Regions from separate parts of the Streptomyces sp. NPDC102259 genome, predicted to be linked through region 1. Evidence: riboswitches for the same ligand, from Rfam matches in the RefSeq annotation. Region 1 holds a riboswitch; each other region holds the start of a gene.
The links. A riboswitch is a leader RNA that binds a small molecule or an ion and turns the genes downstream of it on or off. The one in region 1 is predicted to bind cyclic di-AMP.
Positions count from the first base shown of each region.

Region 2: linked by a shared signal. The riboswitch ahead of ACIRPU_RS31305 (transglycosylase SLT domain-containing protein) and the one ahead of ACIRPU_RS19740 (peptidoglycan DD-metalloendopeptidase family protein) in region 1 are both predicted to bind cyclic di-AMP.
Region 3: linked by a shared signal. The riboswitch ahead of ACIRPU_RS16435 (M23 family metallopeptidase) and the one ahead of ACIRPU_RS19740 (peptidoglycan DD-metalloendopeptidase family protein) in region 1 are both predicted to bind cyclic di-AMP.

Region 1 covers NZ_JBIWMA010000007.1:336,839-340,105, forward strand. The annotation lists gene ACIRPU_RS19735 (hypothetical protein) at 1-192, opposite strand, end outside; gene ACIRPU_RS19740 (peptidoglycan DD-metalloendopeptidase family protein) at 443-1,414, opposite strand; cyclic di-AMP (ydaO/yuaA leader) riboswitch at 1,419-1,613, opposite strand; gene ACIRPU_RS19745 (alpha-galactosidase) at 1,883-3,267, opposite strand, start outside.
Region 2 covers NZ_JBIWMA010000017.1:34,723-37,989, forward strand. The annotation lists gene ACIRPU_RS31300 (polyprenyl synthetase family protein) at 132-1,142, opposite strand; cyclic di-AMP (ydaO/yuaA leader) riboswitch at 1,775-2,002, shown strand; gene ACIRPU_RS31305 (transglycosylase SLT domain-containing protein) at 2,006-2,479, shown strand; gene ACIRPU_RS31310 (HAD family hydrolase) at 2,610-3,267, opposite strand, start outside.
Region 3 covers NZ_JBIWMA010000006.1:21,651-24,917, reverse strand. The annotation lists gene ACIRPU_RS16450 (MarR family transcriptional regulator) at 1-160, opposite strand, end outside; gene ACIRPU_RS16445 (dihydrofolate reductase family protein) at 274-1,401, shown strand; tRNA gene ACIRPU_RS16440 (tRNA-Met) at 1,473-1,546, shown strand; cyclic di-AMP (ydaO/yuaA leader) riboswitch at 1,859-2,027, shown strand; gene ACIRPU_RS16435 (M23 family metallopeptidase) at 2,035-3,057, shown strand; gene ACIRPU_RS16430 (aldo/keto reductase) at 3,233-3,267, shown strand, end outside.

The DNA of each region.
Region 1 (3,267 bases):
CCAGCTGAGGAAGGTCCCGTCGCCCGACGGGGTGGCGACCAGGCCGCGGTCGAGGTTCTCGACGATCCGGCGCGGGATCTCGGTGGCGTGCCCGGCGGGCGCGGAGACGAGTCCGCCCAGCAGGGCCGCGACGGTGACGGCGGCCGCGGCGGCGGCGCCCTTGATGACGATGCGTCGGTCGACGCCGGACACAGGACCTCCGAGGAGCGATAGAAAGCGCTTGCTCACTGACGGGGATCACTGTGTCCCCACTCTGTCCCACCTGTCGATGGGGCGAGAAGGGATGCCACAAGAACGCAATAGAACGATCATGAACGCGCACACTCCGACACCGGCGCCGCCCGGACATACCGAAGGCCGGACACGCCGAAGGCCGGACCCGGGGATCGGGGTCCGGCCTTCGGCCGCGTGTCAGGCGGGAGGTCGTCGGAGTCGGAGGGGGTCAGCCGACGGAGACGCCGTGCGAGCGGAGGTAGGCGATCGGGTCCACGTCCGAGCCGTAGTCCGGCGTGGTGCGGATCTCGAAGTGCAGGTGCGGGCCGGTCACGTTGCCGGTCGCACCGGAGAGGCCGACCTGCTGGCCCGCGGTCACGGTCTGGCCGGCCGAGACGGAGAGCTGGGACAGGTGGGCGTACTGGGCGTAGTAGCCGTCGGCGAGCTTGATGACGACCTGGTTGCCGTACGCGCCGCCCCACCCCGCGGAGACGACGGTGCCCGCGCCCACGGCCTTGAGGGAGGTGCCGGTCGGGACGACGAAGTCGGTGCCCGTGTGGTAGCCGCTGGACCACATGCTGCCGGCCGTGTGGTACGCCGTGCCGACGGTGGCGCCCGCCACCGGCAGCGTGTAACCGCTGGAGGTGCCGGTGCCGCTCTCGACGGCCTGGGTGACCGTCTTCGAGGAGGACGAACCGGACGACGAGGAGGAAGAGGACGAAGAGGACGACGACTTGGTCCCGGACGCCTTCGACTTCGACGAGGACGAGGAGGAACCGGACGACGAGCCGGTCCCGCCGGTCGTGGAGGTCGCGGCCTTCTTGCCGAGGGAGAGCTTCAGTCCGGGGTGGATCAGCGACGGGTCGCTGCCGACGGCCTGCCGGTTGTCCTGGTACAGCTTCTGCCAGCCGCCGCTGACGTTCTGGTCGTCCGCGATCTTCGAGAGATAGTCGCCGGACCGCACGGTGTAGGTCTTCGCCGTCGTGGCGGTGGCCGCCTTCTGCGCCACCGGCACGGACTGCACGGCCTTTTCCGGAACGGCCTGGGAAGCCGACTGGGCGACGGACTGCGCCGGGGCCGCGTGAGCGCCGGCGGCTCCTATCAGCGGAAGGGCGAGCGCGGCGCCGCCGGTTCCGGCGACGGCGATGGAGCGAGTGAAGCGCTGGGCTTTCGGACGGCGGTGCTTACCCTTCGCGGGCATGGCGAATTCCTCTCCGGCGCCTGCGAGGTGAGCTGTCGGGTGCGGACTGGAGATGCCCGGCCGCGCCGAGGCGCGGCTTTACCCCGAAGCCTGTTCCGGAGACCGGAACAGGCGGTTGTGCCTGTGGGTCCCCCGCTCCTGCCACGTACGGGTGAGTGTGCGGTCCCCGGGCGGTGGCAGGATTCGGCGTCCGTCCGGATTGGTGTGGAACGTAGGCGACCAGGACGCACAGGGACAAGCAGAGGTTGCGCCGGTAACGCCTTTCTCTTGATCCGCTGTGAGAATCCCCGGTCACCCTGCGTGAGCCGAAGGGGTCGCGCAACAGCAAGCACCCTTGAAATGCATACGAATTACGTGAACATGACGGGCGACGTACGGTCACGGATATGACGCTGCTCACGTGACAGCTCTCCAGGTTCCTTTATTCCAGAGCGAGTTGGAACGAAGGATCCAATTCGGACAGAAACCTCAGATGCGACGCAGCCGGATAACCGTCGCATCAAGGTCGCCGCGCAGTCCGGTGCGCAGCCCGTGGTGCAGGAGCACCGCCCCCCGGTGGACTTCGCCCGTTTCACGGCATTCGTACGCCGCTGTCGGGTCGAGTCCGCGCAGCCGCAGCGCCGGAACGGGCTCGCCGAACCGCTGCGCCTGGAGCCAGGCGAGGACGACGCTCTCGTCTCCGCGCACATACTGGACGGCGCTCAGGCCGCCCGCCGGGGGCCGCAGCCGGTAGAGGTCGCCCTGCTGCACGAGGGGCCGGATCTCCTTGTAGAGGTCCACCCACCGACGCGCCTCGGAGAGCTCCTCCTCGCTCCACTCGGAGAGGTCCCCGCCGACGCCGAGCACACCGGCCATGGCACTGACGAACCGGAAGCGCAGCGAGCTGACCCGGCCGTTGAGCTGGGTGTTGGGACTGTCGGTGACCCACGCCGCCATGACCCGGGCGGGGTGGATCTGGCTGAAGCCGTGCTGGATGTCGAGCCGGTCGAGCGGATCGGTGTTGTCGGAGGTCCACACCTGGTCGGTGCGGCTCATGATCCCGAGGTCGATACGACCGCCGCCGCCGGAGCAGGACTCGAAGGCGACCCCGGGATGAGCCGCCCGCAACCGGTCCAGGAGCGCGTACAGGGCCCGGACGTGGTCGACCCAGAGGCGCTGCGGATAGGGGTCGTCCGGCCAGCCGGCGTCGGTGAAGCAGCGGTTGAAGTCCCACTTCACATAGTCGACGGGCGCGCTGGAGAGGAGCCCGTGGAGCTGCTCCCAGAGGTACTCCTGGACGTCCTCGCGCGCGAGGTTCAGTACGAGTTGATTGCGGAACTCCGTCCGCTTTCGTCCCGATTGGAACTGCACCCAGTCGGGGTGCGCCCGGTACAGCTCGCTGTCCGGGTTGACCATCTCGGGCTCGACCCAGATGCCGAACTGCATGCCGAGGCCGTGCACGTAGTCGGCGAGGGGCTTCAGCCCGCCCGGGAACCGGTCGGGGTTGGGCCGCCAGTCGCCGAGGCCCGCGTGGTCGCCGGTGCGCGCCCCGAACCAGCCGTCGTCGACGACGAAGAGCTCCACGCCCATCGCGGCGGCCCGCCGGGCGAGCGCGCCCTGCTGCTCCTCGGAGATGTCGAAGTAGGTGGCCTCCCAGGAGTTGAACAGCACCGGCCGGTCCTGTTCGGCGTCCGGGACGACGTACGCGCGCTGGTAGGCGTGCCAGGTGCGGCTCGCCCCGCCGAAGCCGGCGTCGCTCCACAGCCCGGCGAAGACGGGCGTGGTGAAGGACTCCCCCGCGGCCAGCCGCAGCAGACCCGAGTCGTCGTACCCGGCGCCCCCGGTGATCTGCACGCGCGCGTCCGGGAGTTGGG
Region 2 (3,267 bases), on a different contig from region 1:
GGTGTTTTCCGTGGTTCCCATCTGACCAAATCGACCACGGGTAAGCGTCAGCCCGAGGGCTCAACTCCCGTACGCCTGCGGTATGACACAAAGGTGACGAGCCGGCATCCGACCCGTAGGGGTCGCTGGGGTCAGCCCGCCCGGTGGACCACCGCGTCGCAGAGTTCCATCAGCGCCGCCTTCGCGTCGCACTCCCGCAACGGCGCCAACGCGGACCGCGCTTCCTTCGCGTACCGCACGGTGTCCCGGCGGGCCTGCTCCAGCGCCGGGTGGGCCCTGAGCGCCTCCAGCGCCTCGGTGTGCCGGGCGTCGTCGGTCAGGTCGGAGTCCAGCAGCTCGCACAGGGCGATGTCCTCGGGCAGCGACAGCCGCGCCGCCCGCTCCCGCAGCCGCAGCACGGGCAGCGTGGGAACGCCCTCGCGCAGGTCCGTGCCCGGCGTCTTGCCCGACTCGTGCGAGTCGGAGGCGATGTCCAGGACGTCGTCCGCCAGCTGGAAGGCGACGCCGAGCCGCTCGCCGTACTGCGTGAGCACGTCGACGACCGTCTCGTCGGCGCCGGACATCATCGCCCCGAACCGGCAGGCCACCGCGACCAGCGAGCCCGTCTTGCCGCCGAGCACGTCGAGGTAGTGGTCGACCGGGTCCCGTCCGTCCGTCGGACCCGCGGTCTCCAGGATCTGCCCGGTGACCAGCCGCTCGAACGCCTCGGCCTGCACCCGCACCGCCTCCGGCCCGAGGTCGGCCAGGATGTGGGAGGCGCGGGCGAAGAGGAAGTCACCCGTGAGGACGGCGACGGAGTTCCCCCAGCGGGTGTTCGCGCTGGACACCCCGCGCCGCACGGCCGCCTCGTCCATCACGTCGTCGTGGTACAGCGTGGCCAGGTGGGTCAGCTCCACCACGACGGCCGACGGCACGATGCCGGGCGCGTAGGGGTCGCCGAACTGCGCCGCGAGCATCACGAGCAACGGCCGGAACCGCTTCCCGCCCGCGCGTACGAGGTGCTGGGCGGCCTCCGTGATGAACGGGACCTCACTCTTGGTGGCCTCGAGCAAGCCTTCCTCGACAGCCGCCAATCCGGCCTGGACATCGGCTTCCAGAGCCTGGTCCCGCACGCTCAGCCCGAACGGCCCGACGACGGTCACGAGGGGTCTCCTGTCTGCTGGTGTCTACTGGCGATTACGCGGTTTGTCGATAGGTCTCTGCCATCACTCAAGTCAGCGTATCCGGTCACGTTTCGATCACCGATAGCCCCCACGTCCCGCAGGCTCGAATGGACTCGCCCGGGCGGCGCCCCGCAGGCCAGGCGCTATCGGATCCCGCCCGATATGTTTTCGATCAGCTCATATGAGCGGACATGGAGAGAGTTTCCGGGAAGCGGAGATTCATGTCCCGGACCGCGGCACCCGTCGGGCCGACGGGCCCGGCCGCCCTCTCCCCACGTGACGACGATCACGCATTCTCTTCAGCCTCCCCCGCGCGCGTCGGGCGCGACGGCAGGCGATTCTCCCCCGCGGTCCATTGCCGGTCCTTTAACAACGACTTGGGTTTAATGCCCGATTCGCCGCTCTTGTGAATGCTGGTGACTTGGCTCACCCCCCAGGGGGATCCGACCCGACCTCGTCCTTCACCGATTCTCCGCACCCCTCAAGCAAGTTGAAGGTTTGCACCCACAAAGGATCAAGCACCTCATAGGTCACAGACCAAGGTCAATAGGGGTGATCTGTGAATCCGGTACTTGTTTCGGACATGTGCTCTCGCATACGTTCCCGGCCTGTCGGGTGGAACGCCGAATCCTGCCGCCGCCCGAACACCCATCGATACCGCTCGGCAGGAGCGGGGGAACCAGGTAAGTCGCCGAAACGGATTTTCCGGATGTCTTGGATAACCAAGACTTTTCGGACAGCCGGGACGGCTTGGGGTCAAGCCGCGACCGTCAGGACGCGACCGGGCAGCTCCCGCCCGAACCCGACAGCTCACCTCGCAGGCGCCGGAGAGGAAAATCGTCATGCCCGCTGCCGCTCAGACGCGCCGCAACCGTTTCGTCCGCACGCTCGCCGTCGCCGCCACCGGCGCGGCCGTGCTCGCTCTTCCCGTCCTCGGGGCGACCACCGCCTCCGCGGCGACCCCGGCCGTCTCCACGGCCACCAGCCTCGGCTACGCCAACAACCTCGACGGCTGGATCCGTGCCTCCCTCCAGGTCATGGGCCAGCACGGCATCCCGGGGACGTACAACGGCATCTACCGCAACGTCATCCGCGAGTCCTCCGGCAACCCCAACGCCATCAACCTCTGGGACTCCAACGCGGCCGCGGGCATCCCGTCCAAGGGGCTGCTCCAGGTCATCGACCCGACCTTCCGCGCCTACCACGTCAACGGCACGTCGTGGGACTCCTACGACCCGGTCGCGAACATCACCGCCGCCTGCAACTACGCGGCCGCGCGCTACGGCTCGATCGACAACGTGTTCGGCGCGTACTGACCGTCCCGCCGACCGGTCGCCGATATCGGCAGCCGGTCGCGGTGCCGGTGGCCGTCCGCCGGTAGCCGGCGTCGGTGGCCGGTAGCCGGTAGCCGGTAGCCGGTAGCCGGTAGCCGGTAGCCGGTAGCGGTTATGGAAACAGTTGTTCGAGGACGACGGCCACGCCGTCGTCCTCGTTCGACGTCGTCACCTCGTCGGCCACCGCCTTGAGTTCCGGATGGGCGTTGGCCATGGCTACGCCACGAGCCGCCCAGTCGAACATCGGGATGTCGTTGGGCATGTCCCCGAAGGCGATGGTGTCCTCGGGCCGCAGCCCCAGGTGTTCGGCGGCCAGGGCCAGACCCGTCGCCTTGGTGATCCCGCAGGGCTGGAGCTCGACCGTGCCCGGCCCCGACATGGTGACCGTGGCCAGCGAACCCACCACCGAGCGGGCCGTCGACGCCAACTCGTCGTCGGACAACGTGGGATGGCGTAGCAGCACCTTGCTGATCGGCTCGCACCACAGGTCGTCGCGCCGGCCGACGCGCAGGGCGGGCAGCGTCGGGTGCGGCATCCGGTAGCCCGGCTCGATGAGCGTCAGCCCGTCGACCCCGTCCTGGTCGACGGCCGCGTACAGCTGGCCGACCTCCGCCTCGATCTTGCCGAGCGCGGTCTCGGCCAGCTCCCGGTCCAGGGTGACCGACCACAGCAGACGGTCCGCGCCGGCGTCGTACAACTGCGCGCCCTGCCCGCACACCGCGAGCCCCCTGCTGTGCAGCCGGTCGAGCAGCGGGCGCACCCGAGGCGCG
Region 3 (3,267 bases), on a different contig from region 1:
CCGGTATGTCGGAGAGGTTGGCGAGGATGGAGTAGTACAGGTGGGGCATGCCGGCCTCCTGCTGGAGCTGCCGGTCGATCGCGTCGTCGAGGAGGAGGTAACCGGCGACAAACGCGCGCCAGGCGCGTTGCTCCTCGGGGGTGAGCCAGCGAGTCGTCATGCACCCAGTGTAGGTTTGTTTCAAACTTGAACCAAGTCCGCCGTCAGGCTGCTGTCGAACCGTTGCCAGACCGCCGTCGAACCGCCGTCGGACCGAGCCCCGGGAGCCGCTCGATGCCGTACCCGTACGTCCTGCTGTCCGCAGCCGTCTCCCTCGACGGCTACCTGGACGACACCACGCCCGAGCGCCTGCTCCTGTCCAGCCGCGCCGACTTCGACCGCGTCGACGAGGTACGCGCCTCCGTGGACGCCATCCTCATCGGCGCCGGCACGATCCGCGCAGACAACCCACGGCTCCTCGTGAACTCCCCGGAGCGCCGCGCCGCCCGCGTGGCCGCCGGACGGCCGCCGTACCCCCTCAAGGTCACCGTCAGCGGCTCCGGCGACCTCGACCCGGCGGCGAACTTCTGGCACACGGGCGGCGAGAAGGTCGTGTACACGACGGACAAGGGCGCCGAACGGGTCCGCGCGCTGGGCATCGCCGCGGACGCCGTCCCGCTCGGCCCCGAACTGGACTGGCGCCGTCTCCTCGAACACCTCCACGACGTGCGCGGGGTGCGCCGCCTCATGGTCGAGGGCGGCGGGACGATCCACACCCAGCTGCTCCGGGAGGGCCTCGCCGACGAACTCCAGCTGGTCCTCGCCCCGCTGTTCGTGGGCGACCCGGCCGCGCCCCGCCTCTTCGGGCCCGGCGGCTACCAGGGCGGACGCCTGCGCCTGGTGGAGACCCGGCGCATCGAGGACATCGTCCTGAACCGCTACGAGCCCACCGCCCCCGGCGCCGGACCGCTGCCCGCCGCGGCCGACCGGCACTGGCTGGCCCTCGCCTGCGCACTCGCGGCCGACTGCCCGCCGTCGGAGACCGCCTTCAGCGTCGGCGCGGTGATCGTGGCCGCCGACGGCACGGAGCTGGCCCGCGGCCACTCCCGCGAGGCCGGCGACCCGGTCGTGCACGCCGAGGAGGCCGCCCTCGCGAAGCTCGACCCCGCCGACCCCCGGCTGCCCACGGCCACCGTCTACAGCAGCCTCGAACCGTGCGCCCGCCGCTCCTCCCGCCCGGCCCCCTGCGCCCGCCTCATCCTCGACGCGGGGGTGCGCAGGGTGGTCACGGCCTGGCGCGAGCCGGACACCTTCGTCAAGGAGGCGGACGGGACCGGTCTGCTGGTGGCCCGGGGCGTCGACGTCCTCGTCCTCCCGGAGTACGAGGAACGGGCGAAGGAGCCGAACCGCCACCTCCTCTGAGGCGGCTGGGGCCCCGTGGATCAACCGGTGTGCTTTCCGCCCCGCTGATGGCGTACAGTTGTGTTCATCGCCGCGGGGTGGAGCAGCTCGGTAGCTCGCTGGGCTCATAACCCAGAGGTCGCAGGTTCAAATCCTGTCCCCGCTACTGATGAACCGAAGGCCGGAATCCGAAAGGGTTCCGGCCTTCGGCGTTTCGTCGGACCCTCCCTCACTCTTGGTGACCGGACGACCGCCCTGTGCATAACAACTGAGTCACCATCAGCGCTCCTGTGACTGATGAAGCGTTTCCGGGGCATGCCGAGGCGTGGTCAACTCGCCCGTTTTTCACCGCTGCTGGCCTAAAAGTCCAGGCCAGAAATGTTGTTGATCAAGAGGAACGGCTTGGAAACCCACCCCCGGGTCTATTAACGTTCGATAACGCAGCGCGGTCGTCCCAGCCGGCACCAGAGTCGGCTCCGTGCGGCACGTGCCGAATCCCGCAAGGGAACCGGGGAACCACCACCTTGGGGTGAATCACGCGGAAGCCGTCGTGAACTCGCAGAGTCCACGACCGGTATACGCGCGTAGGAGACCTTCCCGCTCCGAACCCGTCAGCTAACCCGGTAGGCGACGGAAGGAAAGGAGTGCGCCCGCGTGGCGTCCAACCCGCCTGCCCCCGAGGCCCCGTACGCGCCCAGCCAGCCATCCACCGAGACCTTCGGCTACGGCGGCTACCGCACCGACGAGGGCCCGTGGGAGGAGTGGAACCCCACCGCGGAGTCCACCCGCCCGGTACGCGGCAAGCACCGCGTCGCCAAGCAGCGCGGCGGCGGATTCGCCCGCAGCTCCACCGTCCTCGGCGTCGGCGTCATAGCCGCCGTCAGCGCGGGCGGCATGGCCAGCGCCAACACCGGCAAGGCGCCGGTCTCCATCTCGATGCCCGACCTGCCCAACGTGGGCTCACTCATCTCCGACGACGAGCCCGCCCCGGAAGCCGCCCCGGCCCTCGCCAGCTTCGGCTCCGAAGCCGCCGTGGACACCCAGGAGAGCGTCTCCGACGCCGGCGAGGCGCTGCGCAGCCGGATCATGGCGCAGGCCGAGTCGCAGCAGTCGCAGGTCGAGGTCAAGGCCCTCGCGGCAGCGGCCAAGGCCGAGTCCGACGCCGCCGCCAAGGCCGAGAAGGAGGCGGAGGCCAAGGCCGCCGCCGCCAAGAAGAAGGCCGCCGAGGAAGCCGCCGCGAAGGCCGAGGCCGCGCGCCTGGCCGAGCTGGCCAAGCAGTACACGCTGCCGACCTCCTCGTACACCATCACCTCGACGTTCGGCCAGGCCGGTTCCCTCTGGTCCTCCGGCTACCACACGGGTCTCGACTTCGCCGCGCCGACGGGCACGCTCATCAAGGCCGTCCACAGCGGGACCATCACCGAGGCCGGTTGGGCCGGTTCCTACGGCTACCGCACCATCCTGACCCTGGACGACGGCACCGAGCTGTGGTTCTGCCACCAGTCGTCGATCAGCGTCAGCGTCGGCCAGAAGGTCGCCACCGGTGATGTGATCGGCCGCGTGGGCGCGACCGGGAACGTCACCGGCGCCCACCTCCACCTGGAGGTCCACCCCGGCGGCAGCGCCGACGGCATCGACCCGGCGGCCTGGCTGCGCGGCAAGGGCCTCAACCCCTGAGCGGTTCCGCTCCCGCGGACACCCTGATCCACCCCGGCAGCCCCGACGCCCCGCGCGTCGGGGCTGCCGGTCTGTGCGTCGGGGCTGCCGGTCCGTGCCGTTCACAGGCGCTGTTCACATGTTCTTCGCGTCACGTCCGGAATGGGCGGGCCGTCGGCGCCCGTTGAGACGAAGCATGACTTCTCTTCGCAAGCTCGGCTCCTCCGACCT